DNA from 3 places in the Bacillus sp. FSL H8-0534 genome. Region 2 is predicted to be linked to each of the others. Evidence: riboswitches for the same ligand, from Rfam matches in the RefSeq annotation. Region 2 holds a riboswitch; each other region holds the start of a gene.

The links. Region 2 has a riboswitch for S-adenosylmethionine ahead of MHH71_RS08390 (Na+/H+ antiporter NhaC family protein). Riboswitches for the same ligand answer to the same signal wherever they lie in the genome.
Region 1: another riboswitch for S-adenosylmethionine. It lies ahead of MHH71_RS02695 (ECF-type riboflavin transporter substrate-binding protein); the one in region 2 lies ahead of MHH71_RS08390 (Na+/H+ antiporter NhaC family protein).
Region 3: another riboswitch for S-adenosylmethionine. It lies ahead of MHH71_RS16465 (bifunctional O-acetylhomoserine aminocarboxypropyltransferase/cysteine synthase); the one in region 2 lies ahead of MHH71_RS08390 (Na+/H+ antiporter NhaC family protein).

The regions. Positions count from the first base shown of each region.
Region 1 covers NZ_JBBOUC010000001.1:476,734-486,838, forward strand. The annotation lists gene MHH71_RS02670 (PadR family transcriptional regulator) at 1-249, opposite strand, end outside; gene MHH71_RS02675 (cytochrome P450) at 388-1,599, shown strand; gene MHH71_RS02680 (Cof-type HAD-IIB family hydrolase) at 1,941-2,801, shown strand; gene MHH71_RS02685 (PAS domain-containing sensor histidine kinase) at 3,133-4,914, shown strand; gene MHH71_RS02690 (aspartate/glutamate racemase family protein) at 5,046-5,726, opposite strand; SAM riboswitch class I at 5,884-6,001, shown strand; gene MHH71_RS02695 (ECF-type riboflavin transporter substrate-binding protein) at 6,148-6,696, shown strand; gene MHH71_RS02700 (ABC transporter ATP-binding protein) at 6,707-8,407, shown strand; gene MHH71_RS02705 (energy-coupling factor transporter transmembrane component T family protein) at 8,400-9,227, shown strand; gene MHH71_RS02710 (YjcZ family sporulation protein) at 9,396-9,494, shown strand; gene MHH71_RS02715 (hypothetical protein) at 9,755-10,066, opposite strand.
Region 2 covers NZ_JBBOUC010000001.1:1,589,702-1,599,806, forward strand. The annotation lists gene brnQ3 (branched-chain amino acid transport system II carrier protein BrnQ3) at 1-1,294, shown strand, start outside; gene MHH71_RS08360 (DUF3992 domain-containing protein) at 1,322-1,585, opposite strand; gene MHH71_RS08365 (response regulator) at 1,856-2,488, opposite strand; gene MHH71_RS08370 (sensor histidine kinase) at 2,490-3,542, opposite strand; gene liaF (cell wall-active antibiotics response protein LiaF) at 3,542-4,282, opposite strand; gene MHH71_RS08380 (PspA/IM30 family protein) at 4,391-5,053, opposite strand; gene MHH71_RS08385 (lmo0954 family membrane protein) at 5,098-5,454, opposite strand; gene MHH71_RS08390 (Na+/H+ antiporter NhaC family protein) at 5,655-6,971, opposite strand; SAM riboswitch class I at 7,077-7,181, opposite strand; gene MHH71_RS08395 (DUF402 domain-containing protein) at 7,332-7,850, opposite strand; gene gltP (glutamate/aspartate:proton symporter GltP) at 7,916-9,187, opposite strand; gene MHH71_RS08405 (murein hydrolase activator EnvC family protein) at 9,685-10,105, shown strand, end outside.
Region 3 covers NZ_JBBOUC010000001.1:3,202,315-3,212,419, forward strand. The annotation lists gene MHH71_RS16425 (GAF domain-containing sensor histidine kinase) at 1-372, shown strand, start outside; gene MHH71_RS16430 (response regulator) at 398-1,045, shown strand; gene MHH71_RS16435 (FMN-dependent NADH-azoreductase) at 1,240-1,866, shown strand; gene MHH71_RS16440 (transcriptional regulator YeiL) at 1,931-2,605, opposite strand; gene MHH71_RS16445 (YjjG family noncanonical pyrimidine nucleotidase) at 2,725-3,414, shown strand; gene MHH71_RS16450 (chloride channel protein) at 3,504-4,736, opposite strand; gene MHH71_RS16455 (DUF975 family protein) at 5,066-5,686, shown strand; gene MHH71_RS16460 (DUF4870 domain-containing protein) at 6,078-6,395, shown strand; SAM riboswitch class I at 6,592-6,697, shown strand; gene MHH71_RS16465 (bifunctional O-acetylhomoserine aminocarboxypropyltransferase/cysteine synthase) at 6,789-8,087, shown strand; gene metA (homoserine O-acetyltransferase MetA) at 8,071-8,976, shown strand; gene MHH71_RS16475 (homoserine dehydrogenase) at 9,121-10,105, shown strand, end outside.

The sequences.
Region 1 (10,105 bases), 1.1 Mb from region 2:
CATCATTTCATAAAAGATTTCTTCACCTGTAGGAGTTAATGCGTAAATGTTACGATTTGGTTTACCTATTTGTTGATGAATCTTTTTTGTAATTGCTCCCATATCTTCAAAGCGCCGAAGGGCAGGATAGAGCATGTTATGATTCAATTCAAAATTTTCTCCAAGACGATTTTGAATGTTTTTCTTTATTTCATAACCATACTTGGGTCCAGAAGTTAATTCTGCGAGTAGTAAAATATCAACATACATATGTATCCTCCTAATTTTTTCTCAAGTTTATATCCGTAAATATCCCCTGTATATATGTTAAAATAACATATGCTAGTCTATACATCTTTGAACTGCCTACCTATTACTTTATTTTAAAAGAAAAGGGAGGAAAGAACTATGAATTCGCCTGAAAATGTAATTTTGGTTCATGAAATTTCAAAGCTCAAAACAAAAGAAGAGCTGTGGAACCCTTATGAGTGGTATAAGTATATGAGGGGAAATCATCCGGTCTATTATGATGCGGAGCAGGATGTATGGAATGTTTTTTTATATAATGATGTGAACCGTGTTTTATCTGATTATCGCCTATTTTCAAGCAGAAGAGATCGTCGTCAATTTTCCGTTCCGCCTTTAGACACAAGAGTAAATTTAAACTCTTCTGATCCTCCAGAGCATCGAAATGTTCGCTCAATTGTTTCAAAGGCATTTACCCCAAGAAGTCTTCAGCAGTGGAAGCCACAGATACAAGCAATTGCAAATGAACTTGTGAAAGATATGAATAATTATGATGAAATTGATATTGTAGAGCAGTTTGCTGCAATTCTACCTGTAACCGTTATTTCTGATTTATTAGGTGTTCCAACAACAGATAGAAAAAAAATTAAGATGTGGTCAGATATTTTGTTTATGCCATATAGTAAAGAGAAGTTTAGCGATTTAGATAAGCAGAAAGAAGTTGCTTTACATGAATTTAAATCTTATCTTCTCCCGATTGTTCAAGAGAAACGATACCATTTGAAAGAAGATATTATTTCAGACCTGATCAGAGCAGAGTATGAGGGAGAAAGATTGACTGATGAGGAAATTGTGACTTTTTCATTAGGACTTTTAGCCGCAGGGAATGAAACCACTACAAACCTTATTATTAATAGCTTTTATTGCTTTTTAGTAGATGCACCTAAGGTATACAAAGAATTAAGCGAAAGTCCAGTGCTGATTCCTAAAGCGATAGAAGAGGTACTACGTTATCGTTTCCCTGTTACATTAGCCCGTACTATAACGGAAGATACAACAATATTTGGACCAAAAATGAAAAAAGGACAAATGATTGTTACGTGGATAAGCGCTGCCAATTTAGATGAAAATAAATTTTCACAAGCAGATTACTTTGATTTACATCGACCTGGAAATGAAAAACATTTAACATTTGGCAAAGGGCCTCACTTTTGTTTAGGCGCACCACTTGCTCGTTTAGAAGCTGAAGTTGCATTAACTACGTTTATTAGGAATTTTAAAAAGCTAGAACTTTCACCATCCTTTCATTTAGAGAACTGTATATTAGAGAATGAACAAACGTTAAAGCGGTTTCCTATCCTTTTAAAGAAATGAAGCATATTAAAAAAATGAAAACCCCTATTCTAAGTAGGAGTTTTCATTTTTTTAATAAGTTTTTTTAACAAACTAAAAAATATTTCTTGACCTGAAACGCTTTTCATAAATTATAACTAAGTTGTGTTTGACAAAGTGAATATGGAAACGATACCTAATTTGTGTATTTATCCAGCTATTTGTGAATAGGAAGCCATCCACCTTTAATCTTAGTGGAAGGAAATGGAGGAATCAACTGCCTGTAAAATCTCGATTAGTGAAGACGAATAATTAGTGGGTTCCACTGATTTAAGTTTCACTTTATACAAGCATGTTTATTTATAGAAAGTGGTGACGGAACAATGAAACTAATTACAATCGATTTAGATGGAACTCTTCTTTCAAGAAATAAAATAATTAGTAAAGAAAATGCAGAAGCTATCCAAAAATGCCAGGAGCAGGGGCATGTAGTAGCGATTTGTACAGGACGTTCTCTCGTAGATATTGAACGTTTACTACTGGAAGCTGATTTACAATGTCCTATTATTGCAGAAAACGGTGCTCTTATTTATGTGGATCAAAAAATGATGAAGAGATACCCTATTCAAAATACACATGCCTTTGAAATTGTTGAATATCTTGAACAAAATCGGATTTATTATCAACTGTATACAGATCGAGGTATATACGTTCCGGCATATGGTGAAGAAAGTGTGAATCATGAAATAGAATGGATAAAAAGGTCAAATAAAGATATTGATCAGCAAGAGCTTGAAGTCATCGCAGCATTGTATCTTGAACATACAGCATTTCATATCACAGAAAGTTGTAAATCGATATTAGAAGAAGAGATTTATGTGCATAAGCTTTTACCATTCTCCTATAATGAAGAGAAATTACAAAAATTAAAAATGCATTTTCAACATAATACAGAGCTAGCAATTACTGCTTCGTATTGGCATAATTTAGAGATTAATCATTGTGACGCTCAAAAGGGGAATGGTTTATATACTTTAGCAGAACATCTTAATATTCCTGTGGAAAATACTGTTGCAATAGGTGATGGGCTAAATGACATTTCTATGATGGAAAAGGCACATATATCTATCGCAATGGGAAATGCAGTGGACGAAATTAAACGGATTTGTCACTATGAAACATTATCGAATGAAGAACATGGAGTTGCACATGCTCTTTATCAATATGTCATGGTAAAAAAATAAAAAAGAATCCATCAAGGATTCTTTTTTATTTTTTATTAGGGGTAAGGTATTCTATGAGATTCATAGAATACCTTATTGCATTTTATTATATAGAATATATCGGAAGAATTGTATATGATTTCCAAGTAATTTGTGAATAATTTGTGAATATTTAGATCATTACATATTTATATTAATAAGATTATATATCATTTCAAATAATTTTTAATTGAAAAATAAAATTTATTTGAATAATTATGCTCTTGCTATATACCTATGAGAACATTATTCGTATAATGGAGAAGCGTGAGTAAAAATTGGTATTAAATTTACATATAGAGGTGGAAAGAGAATGAATGCGCGGCTATTGGAACTCATTGATGTGAACACAATAGAAACCATGGCAGAACAATTTTATAAATTAACAAACATTTCACATCAACTTCTTGATCAAAATATGGAATGTGTTTTTTCATTTGGTATGAATCAAGAAGAAAATATACAACTTACAAAAATTGAAATCCCTATCTTTTTACATGAGCAACACCTTGGATCATTTATTGTTTGTGCAATTAAAAATGACATCCGTACTTGTTATAAATACTTCGAAATGCTTTCAAATCTCATTGTAGATGGTGCAATGAATAAACTTCAAAACCAAACAAAAAATATACATTTACTTTCTCAAAAAGAAGAACAGCTACATACAATCTTACAAAATATGCCCATTATGGTCGATGCTCTTGATAAAAATGGGAATTTTATATTATGGAATCGTGAATGCGAGCTCGTAACAGGCTATGCTGCAGAAGAAATCGTTGGAAATCCCAAAGCACTTGAACTGTTATATCCTGATGAAAGTTATCGCAGACAACTTCAAAAGAAATTTTCGATTCGCGGAAAAAGTTTTCGAGATTGGGAAATGAATTTAACATGCAAAAATGGGGAAATAAAAACAATCATGTGGTCAAATATTTCGGAGCAGTTCCCAGTACCTGGTTATAGTTATTGGGCAGTTGGAGTTGACATTACTCATCGAAAAGGAATTGAAGAGCAATTAAAACAGCAAACTTCTGAGTTAGAGCTTATTTTTAAAGCATTACCTGATTTGTGTTTCTTAACTGAGGCTGATGGAACAATTATAGACTATAAAGCAGGTTCACCAGCTAAGTTTTACGTACCTGCAGAATCCTTTATGGGGAAGAAATTTTATGAAGTCTTGCCATCACCTGTAGCACAACAATTTCAAGAAGCAATTCATCAAGTACAACAAAAGGAATCGACAGTTATTGTTGAGTATCCGTTAACACTTAAAGGAAGTGTTAGTTTCTTTGAAGCTAGATGTTTACCACTCTTACAAGATAAGATTATGATAATCGTTCGAGATATTACCGAGCGGAAAAAGACTGAGGAGTTATTGAATAAATCAGATACACTTGCAGCAATTGGGCAGTTAGCTGCAGGGGTAGCCCATGAAGTCCGAAATCCATTGACAGTGATTAAAGGATTTATTCAATTATTTCAGATTAATCAAGAAGATCAAGATAAATATTTTGATCTTATGCTATCAGAAATCGAAAGAATTGAAGCTATACTTCATGAGTTTTTATCGATTGCAAAAACTGATGTCATTTCAACTGAAAAGAAAAACCTCTGCTCGATATTAAAAAATGTCGTTTCATTAATCAACACGAAGGCAATCATGACAAATATTCAAATTGATCTGCATATAGAATCAAAAGAATTAATGATTGATTGCTGCGAAAATCAATTAAAACAAGTTTTTATTAATATTTTACAAAACTCAATTGAAGCAATGCCAAATGGAGGAGAAATCTCTATTTATGTAAAAAAATCAGAGCGTGAAGAAGTTACGATTAATATGGTTGATGAGGGCGTAGGAATTCCTGAAGAAAGAATTAAAAGACTTGGTGAACCTTTTTATAGTACGAAAGAGAAAGGAACTGGGATTGGACTAATGCTCAGTTATAAAATTATTGAAAGTCATCAAGGAAGAATTAGTATTATGAGTGAGGTAGGAATAGGAACATCAGTTACAATCTATTTACCAATGTTTCAAAGTGAGCAAGTTACTTCTTGTGCAGCAATGTTACCTATAACAGGGGCTTTATGAGGATATTACTTTCTGGTTCATATAATAATAGAGTTAAAAAGCTATCTTATGATTTGTAAGATAGCTTTTGTTATATATTAATTTATTTTGAGAGTTAAAGAGTTCTTATAAATTATACAGTTGTTTATCTATTATCCAGCGAATTGTACAGCAGTTTTTGCATGTAAAAAAGCAGTATCAAATACAGGAATAGAAATGTCTTTCTGTGAAATAAGTAACGGTATTTCTGTACAACCTAATAAAATTCCTTCTGCACCATTTTCAATAAGTTTTTGAATGATTTGTAAGAAACGTACTTTAGATTGCTGTGAAATAATCCCTTTACTCAATTCTTGAAGAATGACATGATGAATGAAATTTCGTTCATCTTTTTTCGGAATAATTGTTTCAACACCATAATTAGCTAGTCTTGTTTTATAAAAGTCCTGTTCCATTGTTTGTTTTGTTCCAAGTAAACCAATCCGTTTCACATCATGTTCAACAATTTCTTCAGCACTGACATCACCAATATGAAGAAGGGGGATAGAGATTGCTTGTTCTACTTCTTCCGCAAATTGATGTACTGTATTTGAGCACATAAGTATACAATCTGCACCGGAACACTCTATTTTTTTTGCTACTTGAACGAGTTGATTTTGCACTTCCTCATATTGTTGATTTTGTAATAAATTTGTCACTTCGCCAAAATCCATGCTATATAGAACAAGCTTTGCATTATGATTATACTGAGATAGAGTTAGTGTATTAATATGTTTATAATAAAGAGACGTTGATTCCCAACTTAATCCACCAATTAATCCGATTACTTTCATGTCAAATTCCTCCCGTTAACATGTTTTGTTATGCTAATTATTCCATAATTCCGATAAGAATACAATGATTTATTAGATTGTTTTAAGAAAAATAAAAATAGTGAGAAAAATATTGAAATTAACTTGCGTTAATGCAATAATACAAATTACAAACGAATACTTATCCAGAGAGGTGGAGGGAACGGCCCTATGAAACCTCAGCAACCCCTATTTATTCATACAAATAGGAAGGTGCTAATTCCGCAAAAGACATATTGTCTTTTGAAAGATAAGAGGATCATATCTCAATAAAAAATGACCTCTTATAAAAGAGGTCATTTTTTATTGAGAAATTGAGAAGAAAGGAAGTGAAGACGCATAATTTAATTTTCTTATACATATAGGACTAATATAAACTAACTAGAATGAAAGGGGAATTCATATGAACAAATTATCTACAAAATTAGTCGTAGCAATTGGAATCGGTTCTGCAATATATGGTGTATTAGGTCTATGGGGATTTTCAATTGCACCAAACACATTTATAAAGCCTGCTTTGGCTATATTAACAATTTTTGGTGCGATTTTCGGGCCGATTGCAGGACTTTTGATTGGTCTTATCGGTCATACAGTGACAGATACCATCGCTGGATGGGGAATATGGTGGGGATGGGTACTTAGCTCAGGTATTATTGGATTTACGATGGGACTTGTACAAAAACGAGCAAGTTTCAGTGTGAAAAATGGAACATTTCGTAATCGAGATATTTCATATTTTGCTATAACAGGTTTAATCGGGATTGTCGTTGCAATCATATTTGCCGGTGCTTTTGATATTATCGTTATGGGTGAACCTTTGGATAAAATTGTTATTCAAGTATTCGGTGCAACGATTGCAGATATCCTTGTGTTCTTAATTCTTGGTTTACCAATCACACTGGGATTAGCGAAAGCAAATAAAAAACATACACATTTGAAGATTGAAAAGTAGGGAGATTACAATGAAGCCGATTATTTCCTTTGAACAATTTACATTTCAATATAAACAAGTGACAGAACCTACTTTAAAGGATGTTACATTCCGTATTTATCCAGGTGAAAAAGTATTGATTGCCGGTCGAAGTGGATCAGGAAAATCAACATTGGCCCATTGTATAAATGGGCTTATCCCTTTTTCATATGAGGGATCAAGTACTGGGAACATTTCAATATGTGGTAAGGATCCGCGAAAAGGTAGTATTTTTGAGCAAAGCAAGCATGTAGGAACTATTTTACAAGATCAAGATTCTCAGTTTATTGGTTTAACCGTAGGAGAAGATGTTGCTTTCTCATTAGAAAACGATTGTGTAGAACAGGAGAAAATGAAGGCTGTTGTTATGGACTCACTACAGAAAGTACAGATGCATACGTTTCATCTACGAAGCCCGCATGAATTATCTGGTGGTCAAAAACAAACTGTTTCTCTTGCTGGACTGTTAACAACAGAAGCTGACATATTACTATTTGATGAGCCATTAGCAAACTTAGACCCCATGAGTAGTTTGAAAACAGTAGAACTTATACGAAAGGTGCATCAACAATTTAATAAAACAGTTGTTATTATTGAGCATAGAATAGAAGAAATATTAAAATTAGACCTTGATAAAATCATATTAATAGAAGAAGGAAAAATTGTAGCGGTTGATTCACCAAAAAGAATTTTACAAACAAACATGCTACAAAAAATAGGGTTAAGAGAACCTGTATATATTGAAGCATTAAAAAATATAAGAATGAATATTTTAGATGAAGAATTATATCCAATTGAAAGTTTAGATCATGGAAATGTGAATAAAGCGATTAAGCAATGGATGTTAAATTCTACCATGTTTAAAGAACAACAAAAAAAAGAAATCTTATGTGAAATAGAAAATATATCATTTTCATATTCGCAAAAAGATTTTACATTAAGGGATATAACACTCTCTATACAAAAGGGAGAAATTGTAGCATTATTAGGCCATAATGGTGCAGGTAAGTCTACATTTGCACATACATTAACGGGAATGAACAAAGCGAAGGAAGGGGGAATTGTACTTGATAATGAAAATATAAGTTCATGGTCTATTCGAAAGCGTGGAGAAGTGATCTCCTATGTCATGCAAAATCCTAATCATATGATTACACAATCTACTGTTTGGGATGAAGTTGCTTTTTCATTAAAATTAAAGAAGACTTCTAGCGCAGAAATAAATAAACGCGTAGAAGATGCATTGCGAATTTGTGGATTATATCCATTCCGAAATTGGCCTATTCAAGCGTTAAGTTACGGACAAAAAAAGAGGCTTACCATTGCATCGGTTTTAACAAGGAATCCGAAGCTTATCATATTAGACGAGCCAACAGCAGGACAAGATTATTTTCATTATAAACAATTTATGTCTTGTATAAGCCTACTAGCGGCACAAGGAATATCATTCATCTTTATTACACATGATATGAATCTAGCTTTAGAATATGCAGACCGTGCAGTTGTCCTTCATAAAGGGAAAATACTTGCTAATGATACTGTTCCAAACGTATTAACAAATAGCGAAGTATTACAACAAGCTAATTTACAGGAGAGTTCGCTAACAACTTTAGCGAATTTGAGTAAAGTTCCTTTTCCAGACGTTTTTGTACAAATGTATATGGAGGCAAAAAGGAGAGGGGATTATGAATAAAGCAGATTTATTTTATATAGATAATCATACATATTTTCATCGTATGGACGGCGCAATTAAATTGTTGTTATTTATAATTTGGATGACTCTTACGTTTATATTTTTTGATTTTCGTATTTTATTATGCTTGTTTTTCATTGGTTGTTTAGGATTAGTGATCGCTAAAATCCCTATAAAAAAAATTGTAATTATATTTAGTGTTATTTTCACATTTAGTATGCTAAATTCAATGATGATTTTATTGATTACACCAACTCATGGATCTGAGTTAACTGGTACAAGTACAGCATTCTTGCATATTGGATATGCTACGATTACATTTGAAACACTATTTTATGCTCTTACGCTCTCATTAAAGTATTTTACGTTATTACCATTTACACTTATTTTCATATACACGACACATCCAAGTGAGTTCGCTAGCAGCCTGCATAAAATTGGCTTACCATATAAGATTGCCTATGCAATAAACATTGCGCTTCGTTACATACCGAATATACAAGCGGAATACAAATTGATTAAGCACGCTCAAGAAGCAAGAGGTGTACCATTTGAAAGAGGAGAGACGAATTTTTGGGAACGTATTAAAAATCGGGTACTCATCTTTTGGCCACTTGTTATTCATTCTTTAGAGCGAATTGATACGGTTTCAAATGCAATGGACTTACGAGGATTCGGAAAAAAAGAGAAGCGAACATGGTATTTTACAACAAAAGCAAAACAAGAGGATTATCTAGGGCTCGTTATCGGCATTATAATTTTAGTACTGGCCATTTACCTAAAGTTCAATATTTTCAAAGGGTTTTGGTATCCATTGTAAGTTTTCTGGATGTTATTGGGATAAAATTTAGGCGCTCAGAGCAATGCCTTTTTAAATTTATCCAAGACATGCTCAAAAATGACATAGAAACATACTGTATAATACGAACCTGTTAATAAACGATCAATTTCATTATCCATTAGTTTTATACTAAAAGGAGGAGAGAATATGAGTTTCGGTGGTTCTTGTGGTTTTGGTGGAAGTTTTGCTTTATTAGTTGTGTTATTTATTTTATTAATTATTGTTGGATGCAGCTGCTGGGGCTGAGGCTGAGGCTGAGGGTATTAAAAACATATAACTTTTTAATCATTCGTCACAGAATCATGTAATCAGAAAAAACATTAAAGATACTTTTTTAGTATCAATACGAGATTCAACATAAAAAAAGGAGCTGCTATGCTCCTTTTTTTATGTTGAAATTTCACCGAAATAATAAGGTAATTTCCGGAAAATTCGTTCAATTTACATAATTTTTTAATATTGTAAATACTTGTGACTAAAAGGCGAGTTTTTATTATTCACGATAGTTATTGGCTTTGATTACCCAGTCTCTTTTGACTGTTAGGCGTAATTTCATCGGCAAATTCTATATTTGCCAAATTTACTTTGGATGGAATAAATGTTTTTGTTGTATTTTGAACGCCTTGGAACAAACGTTGAATAGGTTTCATCATATTTGAATTACGTGTTGCTACTACACTAAAAACTGTTCCTAATCCTAGTAAAGAAAACCAAATCCAGCTTCTATTGTTATTCCGTCTATTTCTAAATAATTTAAACATTTGCTGAGTTCTTCTTCCAGAATTGAATAGTGACATCAAGAAGTTAAGAGTATTCATTTTTTACCCCCTGTAAAGATAATTAGGAAAAAGAAACAC
Region 2 (10,105 bases):
TGGAGCAGGTAATTTAATTTTCCCTCCAATGCTTGGACAAAACGCTGGTGAAAACTTCTGGCCAGCAATGCTCGGGTTTTTACTAACAGGAGTTGGCTTACCGTTATTAACTGTTATTGCAATCTCTCTTTCAGGAAATGGAATGCAACAACTTGCAAGTCATGTCCACCCTTTATTTGGAATTTTATTTACAGTAGTTGTATATATTGCAATTGGCCCTTCCATGGGAATTCCACGTGTCGCTAACGTCGCTTACGAAATGGGTGTTAGTTCTTTCTTACCAGAAACAATTCGTACTAGTAGCTTATCCTTATTTATATATACGGTCATTTTTTTCACTATCGTATTTTGGCTTAGCTTAAATCCTTCTAAACTCGTTGATCGTATCGGAAATGTGCTAACACCTATTTTACTATTCTCTATTTTCTTATTGTTTGCAAAAAGTGTTTTCACACCACTTGGAAATTCAGGTCCAGCGATGCAAGAGTATCAAACTTCTCCTATTTTCAAAGGATTTATGGAAGGATATTTAACAATGGATACAATCTCGGCACTTGCATTTGGGATTATCGTCGTGAATGCAATTCGCTCAAAAGGTGTAGAAGATCGTAAAGCTGTTGCAATTGCAACGACAAAAGCAGGACTTATTGCAGCTACAGGGCTCGTACTCGTATATGGAGCACTTGGCTGGCTAGGTGTAACTAGTGTTTCACTTGGATATGCAAAAAATGGCGGTCAATTACTAACTGTTATTGTACAACAGTTATTCGGCCCATATGGCCTTGCCTTATTAGCGGTTATCGTTACACTGGCTTGTTTAACAACATGCGTTGGACTTGTATCAGCATGTAGCCAATATTTCTCAACATTATTTACAAAATTTTCTTACAAAGGAATAGCAGGTATCATTTGTGTATTAGGACTTCTAGTAGCAAACCTAGGCTTAACAAAAATCATTGCAATCTCTGTTCCAATTTTACTAGTTGTATATCCAATTGCTATCGTACTCGTACTATTATCATTACTCCATAAGTACTTTGGTGGTTACCGTTCTGTTTATGTTGGTGCTTTAATCGGGGCTGCAGTAATAAGTATGTTTGATGGGCTAAAGCAAGGAAATGTATCTGTTACATTCATTACCTCTTACTTTGAATTCATTCCATTTTATAATGAAGGAATTGGTTGGTTATTACCAGCGATTGCTGGAGCAACAATCGGGCTTGTAGTCGCAAAATTAAAGAGCACAAAACCAATACCACTAACTGAAACTCCTTCTGAACCTAAAGTGTCTTAGTGAAAAACTCCCGATTAAGGGAGTTTTTCACACTTGGTAGGAAGTATGATTGAAACTACTTATTTTATACGCTTTCGTATAATACTCAAGGTTTGTATCAACTGTTTCTACTTTCACAACATCATAGCAATCTGTTTGTTTTACTAGAAATAAATAATATTCTTCTGTCGCTTCAATTATCGCAATACAACCTGTTTCAATATCGTATTGCACCTTAAGTGCTTGCAATGCATTCACGTAGTTTCCTAACTTTTTATTTTTACCCATTTCAAATACTGTTTGAACTAACATACACAATCTCCCCCTTTATATGTACTATTTCTAATCGAATGATAACGCTTACAAATGAATGCATCAATAACGTAAAACTTTAATCAGTGGGGTTTTCTTCATCCCCCACTGATTATTAACTCTCACCAATCGGGCTTTTACGGGCAGTTGCTCCACCCCTAGCCTCTTTGCTTTCACTGAATTTTGAGGTGGAGATCTTACTGCCCGTAAATAGCGAAATAAAGGCAACTTCCACCAATGAAACAAGTCATATACAGTGGAAGCCACATTTTATTTCGTTAATTGATGTCGAAATGCATAAATAACAGCCTGTGTACGATCGCTTACATTCAACTTGTTTAATATATTACTTACATGTGTCTTTACGGTTTTTAATGCAATAAATAACTCATCCGCAATTTCTTGATTACTCTTTCCCTCTGCAATTAATAATAAGATTTCAAACTCTCGTTCTGTTAAATCTTCATGAAGTGGCTGTTCTTTCTTTTGACGCATACGGGACATCATTTTCCCAGTAACTTTCGGCTCAAGTACTGTTTCCCCATCATAAGTCGCTCGTACTGCATCTGCGATATCGCTCGCTCTTGATGTTTTTAATAAATAGCTCGTTGCACCTGCTTCAATAACAGGATATAGTTTTTCATCGTCTAAAAAACTTGTCACGACAACTATTTTTGCTTCCGGCCATTCTTGAATAATGGCACGCGTTGCCTCAACACCATCCATTTCATCCATAACAAGATCCATTAAAATAATATCTGGCTTTAATGCTAATGCTAATTCTGAACCTTTTCTCCCATTTTCAGCTTCGCCAACCACTTCGATATCCGGCTGAGTTGATAAATACGCTGATACACCCATCCGCACCATTTCATGATCATCTACAAGCAGTACTTTAATCATGCTACTCCCCCTCTCTCTCTATTATAATTGGTACTTTCACTTCAATTTGTGTACCTTTATTCGGAAAACTTAGTACCTTTAGTGTTCCACCAATTTCATGAACACGCTCTTGAATAGACCTCAGACCATATGATCCAGCTTTATTGACACCTACTTCAAACCCAACACCATCATCAATGATTTTTAAAATTGCATATTGATCGATTTGACGAAGACGAACTTCTGTTTTCTTTGCCTTCGCATGCCGTAACGTATTGGATAAAGCTTCTTGCACAATACGGAATAAATGATCTTCCACACCTTTTTTCAATTGAATTGGCTCAATCAACCATTCAATTTTCATATGCTGTTTTCTTGAAAGCTCTGTTAGTAACTCTTCTATACCTTCTGTTAATTTTTTACCTTCAAGTTGTACAGGACGTAAATGAAGCAGCAATGCTCTCATTTCTGATTGTGCATTTACGACCATATTTTCCACAAGCTGCAATTGCTTTTTTGTTGTTTCTGGAATTTGAGCCACCTGTTCATTAATAGCTGACATCATCATAGACATTGCAAAAAGCTGCTGACTCACTGAATCATGCAGTTCTCTAGCTAATCGATGCCTTTCTTGAGAAATAGCTTCTTGTCTCATCTCTTCATTCCAATGAGCTCGTTCATTCGTTACTTTTTGAAATAATCCGGCTTGTTCCTCTAATCGCTTAGCAAGCGCAATTACCTTTCTCTCTACTTCATGAAATTCATCCTCTGCAGTAAACGAAACGTCTTTTGGAAAATTACCTCGCTCTACTTCAAATAAAAAAGTATTTAAACCTTGAATACGCTGCTGCATATAGTAACCAATTGCATATCCAACAATTCCTCCAATAAGAAGACTTGTGCTCATAATGAACAAGCTAATTGGAACAGAAGCAATGGATTCTTTCCACAATAAATCGTATACATCTTCTCTACTTTTCCATACATATACAATCGTACAAATAATTGCAATACTAACAGAAGATAACATAGAGTAACGAATATACATCCATGAAATATTCTTTTGCTTTTTCATTATACTTTCCTCACTTCCGTATCGCCTACGACAAGCGAAGAAATTATTTTAATACGCCGAGGAGCTTCCCTATACTGTTCTGTTTTGAATGTAACATTTCGATTAAATCCTGTCTCTTCATGTCCTGGAAGTAATACTCTACCAACAATAACAGAATGATTTAAAGATAATTCAATATCGTACGGAACATACAAACGAATGTTACCAATAACGCCACGAATAACGATAACCGTTTCTCCTTCAGGAATCATCGCCGTCGTCAAGTCAATTTCAACATCACCGACTCCGTACTGGACATTAATATCCTCTAATTCATAAATATGATCCATCATTCTTACGTTACCTACCATCATATTTTTAAGATATGGTTCTGTACGATAGATTTGTTTTTCTTCATCTATATATCCTTTTTCCTTAATTTCTACCTGTACAGTTTTTGGCTTCTGCTGTCCTTGTATAAGCTGATAACCGATGAAAGCTAAGCAAGTAACTACAACAAGTACGAAGGCTGCTGATGAAAACAGGAAGAATAAAAAAATAAGTCCTCCGACAAATAAAAACACATTACCTCTCACATAGCGATTCTTTTTCCGATAATGTCTTCCGAACATAATCATAATAAATGCAAAAATAAGAGCACCCGGTTCAAAATGTCCGAGAATCATATCAAGAAAAAGACCAAATCCAAATATGATGAGGAGCATCCCCACTAGTTGTGATTTTGAAAATTGTTTCTTCATTTCAGCTCCCCTCCTTCTTGTCACATATAAATAGAAGAAAAAGGTATTGCTTTCCAACACCTTTTCTTCTATCACTATATCATAAGCTCGTTTTATAATGTACTACAATTATTTTGTTACTTCTTTTGTTAAGGATACTTCATCCTTTTCTTTCATTTCACGCTCAAGCTTTGCAATTTTCATATCAAATGTATCACGCTCATGATCTTCATTCATGCGAAGTTCTAAATCACGAATGTGATCTTCAATTTCTTCAAATCGTAAGAATGGGTTGTTCTCATCCATTTTATGAAGAGCTGTATTCATGCGACGGTTCGCATGAGCCATGTTTTCACGTGCCATTAATTCCATACGCTTTGCATTCATTTCTTTTAGTTTATTTTTCATTTCAGAAAGACGTCGTTCTAACTCATCGATTTGCTCCACTACACCTGCATACATTTCTTCTAGTCGAGCTACTTGCCCTTCATAATATGCTACTTCTTCTAATGCACGTTCATGCAATTGCATTTCCCCTGCTTCTTGTGCAATTATCGCCTGTTTTGATCGCTTATTTACGAAATAACGAGCCTGCTCAAGTTCACGAGCAAAATTAGATTTTAGTGTTTTATGACGCTGAATTAATTTTTCAATTTTTGTTACTTCACGCTCGCTATCGCGTAAATATTGATTTAACATAGCGATTGGATTTTTTCTTTCTTTCTCATCTAAAACATTATGAAAATCTGCTAAAATTGCATCGCGTACACGTCCGAATAAAGATTGTTTCATTATAATCTTCCTCTCTTCTACTTTATGATTTAAATTGTTTTATATTAGTTTTTCATTAACTTGTTCCACTCATCTTCAAAGTTGCTATATCGTTTAGAGCCTTCTGAAGCAGAATCAACTACTACATCTTTTTCTTTTTTCCACTCACGGTATCCATAGTATAGAACTACTAATGCTACGATACCGATTAATGCTGGGGAATGGGAAAGGGCAATTGACAAGCCGATTAAACCGCCAATACCCCAAACTAACTTTCCAAAAAATGATTGTGCTCGCACAAATGATTTATAGCTCCAGTACACAATCCCTGCTCCAATTGCGAATCCTACAATACCAGCAAGACTACCAAGAGCAATCAAAGCCAAAATACCGGCCGCGATAAACGCTAAAAATTGTTTCATCTTGTGCTTGCCTCCCTTCGATTTGATACTCTTATCTTAACTATTTTTTTGACTTTCCATAACGAGCTTAAGAACCGTTTTCGAATCAGACTTAAGACCTATTCCGGGTCAGCCCTACATTAATATGCATATAAAGTTAAACAAAGCGTATATACGCTTCATAAAGAAAAGAGGATGCCTTATATAAGACATCCTCTTCTTTACGCTGTTTTATGATATTCTTTTTTTTCCGCTACCTTCGAAAACCGCGGAAAACCAATTAAAATGGAGACTATACCACATACTCCAACTAAAATTGGATAAAACGCATATGGTAACAGTTCAATTGGAGATAATGCGGCAAATCCTGCTGCTGTTAACATTTGTGCACCGTACGGAATTAATCCTTGTATGCAGCAAGAGAAAAGATCTAACACACTCGCTGATTTTCGTGGATCAATTTCATATTGATCGGCAATATTTTTTGCAAGCGGTCCTGTGAAAATAATAGAAATTGTGTTATTCGCTGTACACATATTCGTCATACTCACTAAACCGGCGATTCCAAACTCCGCGCCTTTTTTCGAACGAATATTACGTGTTAATATATCCATTAAATATTGAATACCACCATTATATTGAATGAGTTCAACCATTCCACCGATTAAAATTGCTAGTAATACTAACTCCATCATACCGCCAATGCCAGTCGTTACACTTTTAAAGAAACTCGCTAATGTATAACTTCCATCTATTAGGCCGATAATGCCAGATAATACAGTTCCACCTGTTAATACGATGAGCACATTCCATCCAAGCAACGCTGTAACAAGTACACCTGCGTATGGTAAAATTTTCACCCAATCAAACATATGAGCTTTAATTTCTGTATGATTCCCTAATGTAATAACTACTAATAGTACAATCGTTATAATTGCAGCTGGCAGTACAATTAAAAAGTTCGTTTTAAACTTATCTTTCATTTCTGTTCCTTGCGAACGAACAGCTGCAATTGTCGTGTCAGAAATAAATGATAGATTGTCACCAAACATTGCCCCACCGACAACTGTTGCCATCGTTAACGCAATAGAAATATCTGTTTGCTGGCTAATCCCTACAGCAATTGGTGCTAACGCTGCAATAGTTCCCATCGAAGTTCCCATCGCTAGTGAAATAAAGGCCCCTATAACAAAAATCCCAGCAACGATAAACCCTTGCGGTAAAATAGACAGTGCTAAATTAACTGTAGAGTCAACTCCACCCATTCCTTTTGCTGTTTCAGAAAACGCACCAGCAAGTACAAAAATCAACACCATAATCATAATATCCGGATTACCAGCCCCTTTGGCAAACCGTTCAACTTTCACTGTAAAGCTTTCCTTACGATTCATCACTAACGCTGTTCCTACAGCTATTAAAATCGCAACAAGTATCGGCAATTTATAGAAATCACCTGTAATAATGCCAGAACCAATAAATAGCCCCAAAAATATTCCAAGCGGTAATAACGCCAAACCATTCCCTCTCGTTTGTTTCAAAATAACATCTCTCCCTATTTCTAAACTATTTCTAAACCTTTTCTATTCAATAACAAAAGACCTCTTCCGAAAAGAAGAGGTCTTATAATTCTATAAGAAACACTCTCCTCATCTTTCAAGCACATGCTTGCTGGATTTGGCACAGCACTCCATCGTGAGTCCGCTGCCGAGGCATCGTAGGGCCAGTCCCTCCGCCTCTCTTTATAAGAAGGTTTCATATTTTATTTTTAATAATAATTTCTTTCCTAACTTTACTCGCTTACAAATCAAAAGTCAATTATTATTTGTATAAAAACAGTTGGTATTTTTTTGATATTTATACAAAAACACGAATAAATCAGCATAAAGAAAGGAAAATAGTCATTTTAATTTTTGAATTTCTTTTTCTAAAATTGCAATCCAAGGAAGCTTTTCTTTTTCAATTTCCTCCATAAGCCATTTGGCCGTATCCCACGCTACATTATGTTCTTCTTCAGAAATATCTCCAGCTATATACGCTTCTTCTAATTCATCTTCATCCAGTAAATATACCTCACCGTTAGGTAATAACACTACATCCAAATATAAATCGTCGAAATAGGGCATACCTCGCCCATCTATTCTAAATTTTTTTGCCACATCAATATAATACTGCACTAAGTTCTTCTTTTCATCGAGCATAGCTGTAATCGCAAAGTTCTTATCATTTATAAAATACTGCACCCATGTGTATCCATCATTTACAATGCAAAGTTCTTGATTATTATATTGCTTGTAACTAGGCTCTGTCACTTTGGGCGTATGCAGTATCCCTAACATTCCTTGCTCTATGATCTTCACTTCATATGTTTTCTCTATTAGCCGTTCCCAGGACGAACCATCTCCGTATTTCCGTTTCATTATTCTCTCTCCTTTACTATGCAAAAAAGCCCCCACATCTTATGTGAGGGCTTTTACGACAATTATTACGCTGCTTGTTTCTCTGAAATCTCTTTTAAATAGGCTTGTCCTTTTGCATCGTCATATTGACCTTCCCACTTAGACATAACAACAGCTGCTAAAGAGTTACCTACAACGTTAACTGCTGTACGAGCCATATCTAAAATACGGTCAATACCTGCGATAAATGCTAAACCTTCTGCTGGAATACCTACTGTACCAAGTGTCGCTAATAGTACAACGAATGATACTCCTGGTACACCGGCAATCCCTTTAGATGTAACCATTAATACAAGTAATAATGTAATTTGTTGTGTAATGGATAAATCAATACCGTACATTTGCGCTAAGAAAATTGCCGCAATCGCTTGGTATAGCGTCGATCCATCTAAGTTAAACGAGTAACCAGTTGGAATAACGAAAGATGTAATTGCTTTCGGACAACCGAATTTCTCCATTTTCTCCATCAGTTTCGGTAAAACCGTTTCTGAGCTCGCAGTAGAATACGCTAAAATCAGCTCATCTTTTAAAATTTTGAAGAATTGGAAAATATTAATCCTGAATAATTTTGCCGTAAGTCCTAATACAACTACGACGAAGAAAATCATGGATCCATAAACGACGATTACTAATTTCCCTAACGGAATTAATGAAGCTAAACCAAATGTAGAAACTGTAACACCGATTAATGCGAATACACCAAATGGTGCGAACTTCATAACTTGGTTTGTTACGTAAAACATTGCATCTGCTACGCCTTGGAAAAATTGAAGAACCGGTCGTCCTCTTTCACCAACCGCCGCAACTCCTAAACCAAATAGTACAGAGAAGAAAATAATGGCAAGCATATCGCCATCAACCAATGATTTCATAATATTCGTCGGAACGATATTTACAAATGTATCTGCAAACGAATGACTTTGCACTTGAGCTGTCGTTTCTGCATATTTAGAAATATCAGTCTTTGTTAATTGATCCATATTCACGCCTTTTCCTGGTTGAAAAATATTCGCTACCAGTAGGCCAACAACAATCGCAATCGTTGTAATAATTTCGAAGTAAATAATTGTCTTTCCGCCTAATCGACCTAGCTTTTTAACATCACCAACTCCTGCAACCCCAACAATGATGCTCGCTACGACGATTGGTACAACAATCATTTTAATTAATCGGATGAAAATATCACCAATTGGTTTTAAGTATCCTACCACTGTGCTATCGCCATAAAAAATTGCCCCAACTGCAATACCAAGCGCAAGACCTATTAAAATTTGCCATGCAAGTCCTATCCTTTTCATACTTGCTGCAACCCCCTTCTTAGATGCATTAACTCTCCCCTTCTCTTGTTCTATGAAACTAAGAAATTAAGAGTATTACATATTATTCGACAATTCACTACATTTTGTCCCTGTTAAAAATCATAAATCAAAAAATGAAATCTGACAACAAAATAAATTTGTGTGAATACAAATAATTTTCTTGACAAAAATAAAACTCATGTCAGAAAACCTAACATGAGAACGATTCCTCACTATTCACTTATAGATTTTAAAACAAAGCTTTATTGTGTAAAATGAAATCATTTTTATTCATTTTATGTGCTGCTAAAATTAAAAAATTCGATTCTTAATACCAATTTCAACTTTACAATTAGACGACAAACTCTCCTAAAATATTCTTAATTCCGACAATACTTAGCAATTTTATAAAATTTTCTTTACAGTATGATTACAACAATAGACACCCTTCTTCTTCTTATGATATATACATTCATAGGGAAAGGAGCTAGACAACAATGAAAAAATTTGCAACTTTCAGCGTTTTAGCAGCAGGAACTATTTTTGTTTCTCCGTTACTTTCACCAGTACACGCGGAAACAAATCAAGATAAATTATCTACAATTGAATCAGAATTAGAAGGACAACAAAGCGACTTACAAAATAAATCAGCAGAGAAAGAACAAATTGAAAAAGAAATACAAGAATTACAAAAAAAGATTGATGAACTAACTATTTCTATTAATAAAAATGAAGCTGATTTAAATGATACAAAGAAAGAAATTAGCAAGACTCAACAAGTCATTGCTGAGAAAAAGAAACATATTGAGCAATTACAAATCAACATAGATACACGTCAAGATGTCATTAAACAACGACTGCAATCTATGCAAGAAAAACCTCGCACAAATATCATTACGGAAGTGTTAACAAATTCAA
Region 3 (10,105 bases), 1.6 Mb from region 2:
GAAAAAGGTTTGCTACTCGCTTTAAAGCAATATGGAGAGAACTTAGGGCTGAACATTCGTGAGCAAGTTAAAGGTGTGCGTGAGTTACCGCGTGTAGTGGAAGAAACATTATGGCGAATTGGACAAGAGGCTTTAAATAATGTGAGTAAACATGCAAGGGTAACAGAGGCGACAATTTATTTGAAAGTAACAGAGAAAGAAGTGTCCTTAGAGGTAGTTGATTATGGCCTCGGTTTTATAGAAAAAGATATAAAAGAGAAGAAATCGCTCGGTATGACAACAATGCGTGAACGCGCAGAGTTAATTGGCGGATGGATTACGATTGTAAGTGAGAAAAAGCGAACAAGTATAAAAGTTATCGTACCATTATAATGCGATGTGAAAATGAGGGAAACTTGTGAAGATAAAAGTATTATTAGTTGATGATCATACAGTTGTTTTAAAAGGATTAGCATTTTTTTTAAGCACACAAGAGGATCTTGAATTGGTTGGAGAGGCGAATAATGGGAAAGAAGCGTTGGTAAAGGTTCAAGAAGTACAGCCAGATATAGTTTTGATGGACCTGTATATGCCAGAGATGGATGGGATTGAAGCGACCGCATGCATCAAAAAGGAATATCCAAATGTGAAAGTACTCGTATTAACTAGTTTTTCCGATCAAGCGCATGTCTTGCCGGCTTTAAAAGCTGGGGCAAGCGGATATATTCTAAAAGATGTCGAGCCTGATCAACTTGTGGAAGCAATTCGTAGCGCATATAAAGGAAATATCCAGCTTCACCCTGATATAGCAAGTGCGCTTCTTTCCCAAACTTTGCCGCAAGCAGAGAAACAGGAGTCATCAAATATTCATGTAGATGTACTAACGGCAAGGGAGAATGAAGTGTTGCAGCTCTTGGCAAAAGGGATGAGTAATAAGGAAATTGCATCCGTGTTAGTGATCACAGAAAAAACAGTAAAAGCTCATGTAAGTAGTATTTTAGGAAAATTAAATTTATCGGATCGTACACAAGCAGCTTTATATGCAGTGAAAAATGGGGTCGTATAAGACAAAAGTCGTAGGACTTAGTTAGTCTTTAGGAGGCGGACTTTTTTTATGAAAAGATACGTCTATGTGAGGAAGAAATTGTTAGGATGAGAGGATAAAATGTATTTGTAAACAACAATAATTACAAGGGATTGTCCCTTTTTAGTGAGTAGATAATAAACAACGTAAGAGTAAGTAATAGGAGGAAAAAAGGCATGACAACAGTTTTATTTGTAAAAGCTAACAACCGCCCAGCGGACCAAGCAGTTAGTGTGAAATTATATGAAGCGTTTTTAGCAAGTTATAAAGAAGCACATCCCAATGATACAGTGGTAGAACTTGATTTATACAATGAAGAATTACCATATGTAGGAGTAGATATGATTAACGGCACATTTAAAGCAAGTAGAGGATTTGATTTAACAGCAGAAGAAGCAAAAGCAGTAGCTGTTGCTGATAAATATTTAGATCAATTCCTTGCAGCTGATAAAGTAGTATTTGGTTTCCCGTTATGGAACTTAACAATTCCAGCTGTACTGCACACATATATCGATTATTTAAACCGCGCTGGTAAAACATTTAAATATACACCAGAAGGCCCAGTAGGCCTTATTGGAGATAAGAAAATTGCGTTATTAAACGCACGCGGTGGTGTATATTCTGAAGGACCAGCAGCAGAAGTAGAAATGGCTGTTAAATATGTAGCAAGCATGATGGGCTTCTTCGGTGCAACAAATATGGAAACTGTTATCATTGAAGGTCATAATCAATTCCCAGATAAAGCAGAAGAGATTATTGCAGAAGGTCTTGAGAAAGCTGTTAAAGTAGCAAGCATATTCTAATGAACAAAATAATCGTTACTCAATAAGCAGTATCAATGTCTTTATGGCATTGGTACTGCTTTTTTTATTGTCGTTTGAGTTCATCTGCTAACTGTTGTAATTGCTTTCTGTCTTGTATCAAATACATTCTTCCTTCTTTTTTTAACCAATTTTGCTGACAAAACTGCTTTAATACATACAAGAGGTGACGATAACTAACATTTAAGTATTCAGAGGCCTCTGTATGTTTTTCAAGGTAACAATTGCTGTGTTCAGTTAACAGAATGAACGCAGCTAAGCGATTTTCTAAAGGATAGTTATAGCTTTTTGCATATTGTTCAGTTCGAGTGATTGTTTTTTCGCCAATAAATTTACACAACTGTTGTAAGAAGTGAGCATCCTGTAATAAGAGATGGCGACACTCTTTAAGAGGAAGAGCCAAACAGATACATGGTTCTATAGCTTCAATCCCTTTTGTTACAGATTCGACCCCAATTAATCCTAATTCTCCAATAATCGATGGGGCTTTTACAAAGTTAATTAAGGAAATTCTTCCATTCTGATGGCTCATATATATTTTTGCTTTTCCCGAAATTAAGTAATAAAGGTAGGGGAATGTCTCTCCTTCGTTACAAATGGTTTCATTCTTTTGAAATGAATGAACTTCTATATATGGCAAAATATCAAACGAAAAGAACATTTGGAAGTTGAAGCGTTGTACATAGCTATAAATTTCATCTGAATCTTTTTCGATTTTCATTTTTTCACCTCGCATTTAGTATGAGATATCTCCTATTCTTTTTACAAGCAGGAGTGATACGATTTGTTTGATGACAAAAGAAAAAGCGTATTTTGATAGAAGAAAGGGAGAGAAGCAACATGAAGAAATATCAAACATTACTATTTGATGTAGACGATACGTTATTAGATTTTAAAGCAGCGGAAAGAACAGCGTTACATTTGCTTTTTGAGGAACAAAAAATTCCTTTAACTGATGAAATTGCAGCACATTACAAAAAAACAAACCAAAATCTGTGGAAATCCTTTGAAGAAGGAAAAATAGAGCGTGATGAGGTAGTGAATACTCGATTTTCAATTTTATTTAAGAAGTATGGTCAAGAGGTGGATGGCCTTTTATTTGAAAAAAAATATCGTAGTTATTTAGAAGAAGGAAATCAGCTTATTCATGGAGTGTTTGAATTCATACAAAATATTCAAACCCAATATGATTTATATATTGTGACAAATGGTGTTTCTAAAACGCAAGATAAACGTCTGCATAATTCAGGATTACATTCATTCTTTAAGGGCATTTTTGTTTCAGAAGACACTGGTTATCAAAAACCAATGAAGGAATACTTCGAGTATGTCTTTGCACGAATTTCTAATTTTTCTGTGGAGAAAGGATTAATTATCGGGGATTCTTTAAGTGCAGATATTAAAGGTGGGCAGCTAGCCGGGCTAGATACTTGCTGGTTTAATCCTGAAAAGAAGTTAAACGATAGCGGGATAGTTCCGACTTATGAAATTCAAACTTTTGATGAGCTGTATGAAATTTTAAAATGTTAGTTCTTTTGAGGTTTTAAGGAAAATTTTATCATTTTAACCGAGAAGACCCCCTCCTCTAAACGAAGTGAAGGTGGGGGTAGTTCAATTTACTATTCGATATTTGCGCTAGTCGCTTGTTTATTCTCACTATTGTTAGGAAGTGGAAATAAATTTCCAATCATTGCAGCTCCAAGCATCGGTAATAATAAATTAATTGGGAAAAACATAAGTAATAGCACTGTAATAGCGATTGGTTTTCGTAATGCATAGCTTGAAATGGCTGTCGTCACGATAGCTACAGAAGCAATTGGATCTAGCGGTATGACAGTGGCCATAGCATATCCAATACTTGCTCCAGCAAATATAATCGGAAAAATGTGTCCTCCACGCCAACCTGTATTTAAACAAACTGCCGTTATACATAATTTTAAAACACCTGAAAGAAACAGCACCCCAAATGATAATTCTGTCCACTCATTCACTAATTCTTTTAATTGGTGTTCTCCTGAAAACATAGTATATGGGAGGAAAGTTCCGGCAATCCCTAAAATAATGCCACCTATAATCCCTAATGTTAGTTTATATTCTTGAAAAGGATGTACTACTTTTTCCAATGTATGTTCTACCTTGAAGTAAAAATAGCCTATACTAGCACCTATACAAGCAAGAGGTAGAAAGGCAACCCATTCATGAAGCGCAAAAGATCCTTCTCCAAAATTAACAATAAAAGATCCTCGATTATCAAATTTACTAAGCAATAAATAAACAGAAAAACCAGCCAAAGTAGTAGCGACATATACGATAGCTTTTTTCCCTTTGGAAACTTCAGCAAGTCGTTCATTCTCATTTTCACTTGGAGCTAAGTAACCGAATAACGGTGCATTAAAAATAACACTTAAAGTAGCGCCAATTCCAATTTCTGTTAGTCCCTGCATTCCTTTTACAGCAAAATGAAAGCGATCGCCAACCCATGTACAAAGCCCGCCTATAATCCCGACAAGTGCTGCTTCGGGCCCTAAGCTTGCTCCAAATACTAAAACAATAATAGCTGTTAATGTAGCTTGATGTACAAAACGGTATTCAATCCTACCTGTTTTCTTATATTCAGCCATTACCTCTGGCATTAAACGTGGGTATGTACCAAAGTACTTTTGTGATAGTCCAATAAGAAAACCACCGATTATTGTTACACAAATTGTGTAATAAGATGGTAATGCAAATTCTTTGGGTAAATATTCCCAAACGAAATGAATTCCAGCATTGGTGACAACTAAAAATAACCAGACTGTGGCACCAACGATAGAACCTAGAAATATACCGTACACGATGAGTAAATAGTGCATATTTCTCCTAATAGTCAATTTTTATGCCTCCTCTATTTATACGTTATTATGAAAAATTAGAGATTCTAATACGAAAATAATGAATTGAATATGCATATTATCTTTTTAAAGAATTACTTATTCAACATATATTATAAACATCATTAGTATTATTTCTTTTAAAGAAGCAAAATACAAGTGATGTTTAAAGCTTTTGATTTCATCGAAATGATACTGATCATGTCATGTACGGAAATAAATATAAATTATCTAAAATGCTATTGTAATCCCTACGAGAATTGTATACTAGTATAAGTTAAAATACGCATTAGATTTAGGAGGTTTCTTGTTTGATTCGTGATTTGAAAGAACAAGCGCTTGATGAGCTTGATGAAAGATGGGGATTAGCAGTAGGAGTTACTACATTGTTCTTTATATTCCCTTTCGTATGGTCTTGGAGCTGGAGTAAAGTAATAGAATCGTTTATGATGGATATTATTGTCATGCTAATGGTTGGGCCCTTAACTTTAGGTGCTTACTATCTTGCCTTAAATACAGTTCGTGACAAGACAGTTGGGATTGGGCAATTATTTAAATGGTGTAAAGGGTTAAATAAGCTTATTAAATCAATTTTAATATATTTACTAATGGATATCTATATTACTTTATGGGCATTGCTATTTATCATTCCAGGGATTGTTAAAATTTTCTCTTACACTATGACATTTTTTATTTTAAATGATCATCCGGAATTTTCAATGAACCAAGCTATTACGGAAAGTCGTCGTATGATGAACGGACATAAGATGGATTATTTCTTAATATGTTTAAGTTTTATTGGCTGGTTTATACTAAGTATCCTTACTCTAGGAATCGGTTTCTTATGGTTGATTCCATATTTTTATACTACAAAAGCAGCGTTTTATGAGAAAGTTTCAACAGACTATTATAAAAGAAAATCTTATGTTTAAAAACAACAAAGCATAAATGTTAATGGTTCATGCTTGCTGTTCTTTATAAGCATTTTATAAATTGTTATACCATTGAACGACTTGTGACCTCTTACTTTAACGATTGTGTTATGGTATATGATCTATATATCACTTACAGTAGATGCTTTACACGCAAAATAAGCAAATATTTCATAAATACGAAAATGGCCAAGGGTTCTTTCAAAAAATCCTTGGCCCTTAATTTTTTTAGAATATCACGTGCATGATATCAAGCAGTAGGCTTACCAAATTACCACTATAGAATCTTACAAAACTGTCATGTTGTTGTAAGGTCTAGCGATAGTAAAAGAATAGATTTTCCTACATAATAAAGGTATAACAACAAACACAATTTCATGAGGTGATACATATGAATGGAAATAAAGTTTTATCTTCTTTTTCGTACTGGAGTGTTCTTTTTGCCCCTGTCTTATTCCCGCTAATTGTTTGGATTCTCGGAGATCATGAAACAAAAGGTCATGCGAAACGAGCTCTATGGACACATCTTATTCCGGGAATTACTACTTTTATAGGAATTGTAGTATTGGGAATTATGGATGTCGGTTTTAAGCAACCAGGTACAACAATGGCTATTGGCGCAATGATTATGGTATGTATTTGCGGCCTAATTAGTCTATACTTTTTTATTTGGAATATTGTAAAAGGGATTCGAGTAATTAGAGCATAACCTCTAGGGTATCTACTATTCTTCGTATTCATCATTGTAATTCTTATTTAAGCTTAGCTTGATGACGAGGGGATATTTCCCTTGGTTCCTTGAATTTTAATTTTTATAATAAACAGTTAATAAAATATTTTGTAAACATTCAGAAAAATAATTGACATTAGGAAATTATTGCTATAAAATCAACGGTAATTGCATAGTCTTATCAAGAAAAGGTGGAGGGACAGGCCCTATGAAACCTTGGCAACAGCCGAATAACGGAATTGTGCCAAATCCTGCAGGTAATAAACCCTGAGAGATAAGAAAGAGACTTTAGAGCGTGTTTTCAAACTGCTTCTTTCTTGTTAGGGAAAGAAGCAGTTTTTTTATTTTCTATAAAAGAAAGGAGAATAAGGAATGGGAGAATCATGGGGAAAAGGAACCATTTGTGTGCAAGGTGGTTATACACCGAAGAATGGTGAACCACGTGTTTTACCACTTTATCAAAGTACGACGTATAAATACGATACGTCCGATGATTTAGCAGCGCTCTTTAATTTAGAGGCAGAGGGCTATATTTATACGCGTATTGGGAATCCGACACTAGCAGCATTTGAACAAAAGTTAACAGAGTTAGAAGGCGGAGCCGGATCTGTTGCGACAGCCTCTGGTCAAGCGGCTATTATGCTTGCTGTTTTAAATATTTGTGGCAGTGGTGATCATTTGCTTTGTTCTTCAACCGTTTATGGGGGAACCTTTAACCTGTTTGGAGTAAGTTTGCGTAAGCTTGGTATTGATGTAACATTCTTTAATCCGAACTTAACTGCTGATGAGATTGTGGCACTTGCAACTGAAAAAACAAAGCTGATTTATGCAGAGTCCCTTGGAAATCCAGCGATGAATGTTTTAAATTTTAAAGAGTTTTCAAACGCGGCAAAAGAACTGGAAGTACCGTTTATCGTGGATAATACTTTGGCGACACCATATTTATGCCAAGCGTTTGAGCATGGCGCAAATATTGTTGTTCATTCTACAACGAAATATATTGATGGCCATGCGAGTTCATTAGGTGGAATTGTCATTGATGGAGGAAATTTTGATTGGACAAATGGAAAATATCCTGAGCTTGTCGAACCAGATCCAAGTTATCATGGCGTAAGTTATGTGCAGAATTTTGGCCAGGCGGCATATATTGTGAAAGCTCGTGTTCAACTATTAAGAGACTATGGAAACTGTATGAGCCCATTCAATGCGTATATTAGCAACATCGGTTTAGAAACATTACATTTACGAATGGAGCGTCATAGTGAAAATGCTCTTGCAGTTGCGAAGTGGCTTGCTAACCATGATCGTATTGAATGGGTGAATTATCCGGGATTAGAAAGTAATGAAAATTATCCGTTAGCGCAAAAGTACTTAGCAAAAGGTGCAAGTGGTGTTTTAACATTTGGTATTAAAGGAGGACTAGAACCTGCGAAAGAGTTCATTGCAAATGTGAAGCTGGCAACTCTTGTGACACACGTTGCAGATGCAAGGACATGTGTGATTCATCCCGCTAGTACAACGCACAGACAGTTAAATGAAGAAGAGCAACGTTTAGCAGGTGTTACATCTGATTTAATTCGCTTATCAGTCGGTATCGAAGATGTTTCTGATATTATTGCGGACCTAGAGGAAGCATTAGTTGGAGGCAAAGCGCATGCCGATCATTGTTGATAAGGAGTTACCAGCCCGTAAAATATTGCAAAAAGAAAATATTTTTGTGATGACAAAAGAGCGAGCTGAAACACAAGATATACGTGCTCTAAAAATTGCAATTTTGAACTTAATGCCAACAAAACAAGAAACAGAAGCGCAATTGCTCAGGTTACTCGGTAATACACCACTTCAACTGGATGTGCATTTACTTCATATGGAGTCTCATATATCCCGTAATGTAGCGCAAGACCATTTAACAAGTTTTTATAAAACATTTCGCGATATTGAGGGAGACAAATTTGATGGTCTCATTATTACAGGGGCCCCAATTGAAACACTTCCTTTTGAAGATGTAGATTATTGGGAAGAACTTGGACGCATAATGGACTATTCAAAAACGAATGTAACATCTACATTGCATATTTGTTGGGGAGCACAAGCGGGTCTGTATTATCACTATGGAATTCCGAAATACTCGCTTGAAGAAAAGATATTTGGTGTATTCGAGCATGAAGTGCATGAGCAGCATGTGAAATTGTTACAAGGATTCGATGAGCTCTTTTTTGCACCACATTCACGCCATACGGAAGTACGCGCAGCTGATATTGAAAAAGTACGAGAGTTGACATTACTAGCAACATCAGAAGAAGCAGGTGTCCACCTTGTTATGGGGCAAGATGGAAAGCATATTTTTGTTCTTGGTCATAGCGAATATAGCTGCGATACGTTAAAACAAGAATATGAACGCGATAAACAAAGAGGGCTAGATATTAAGGTTCCCAAAAACTATTTTAAACATAATAATCCAGCTGAAAAGCCACTTATAAGATGGCGGAGTCATGGAAACTTATTATTTTCAAATTGGTTAAATTATTATGTGTATCAAGAAACCCCTTATATTTTGTAAGCTGATCATTATATAACACGTGGCAACGTTTTCTTTACACGGATTACTTTATATTTTTCCGAATGTTCAAAATATATTGTTTTTCAGAATCTTAACTTATATAATGGCATCTAAATACAATTCTTTAGAGGGGTGGACAGTATCATGAATGAAATTCAAGTGGGCTTATTAGGCCTTGGAACGGTTGGCAGCGGTGTGGTTCGTATTATTACGAATCATCAAGATCGTCTTATGCACCAAGTTGGTTGCCCAGTGAAAGTAACAAAAGTATTAGTGCAAAATATTGAAAAAGAGAGAGAGGTCCAAGTACCCTCTACCTTATTAACGAAAAATGCAAATGAAATTATAGATAATCCTGATATTGATGTTGTCATTGAAGTGATGGGTGGCATAGAGGAAGCGAAAGCATATATTTTACAAGCTTTGAAAAATGGTAAACATGTTGTTACTGCTAATAAAGATTTAATGGCATTGCACGGAGCAGAATTACTGACGGTGGCAAAGGAAAATCAAGCTGACTTATTTTACGAGGCGAGCGTAGCTGGAGGGATTCCAATTCTGCGCAGCATTGTAGAAGGACTTTCTTCGGATCTTATTACGAAAGTGATGGGAATCGTGAACGGAACAACAAACTTTATTCTGACAAAAATGTCTGACGAAGGGAGAGCATATGACGACGTGTTAAAAGAAGCGCAGCAGCTTGGATTTGCGGAAGCAGATCCAACATCAGACGTTGAAGGTTTAGATGCAGCAAGGAAAATGACGATTTTAGCTACTCTAGGTTTTTCTACAAATGTAGAGCTTGGAGATGTGAAGGTGAAAGGGATTACTTCCATTACTGAGGAAGATATCGCATATAGTAAAAGCTTAGGATATACAATTAAATTAATTGGACTGGCGAAGCGTGATGGTGAAAAGTTAGAGGTAACAGTTGAGCCAACATTACTTCCGAATACACACCCTCTTGCAGCTGTTCAAAATGAATATAACGCCGTATATGTATATGGTGAAGCGGTAGGAGAAACAATGTTTTATGGACCTGGTGCAGGAAGTTTACCGACAGCGACAGCGGTTGTTTCTGATTTAGTTGCGGTAATGCAAAATGTGCGCCTTGGTGTAACTGGGAATA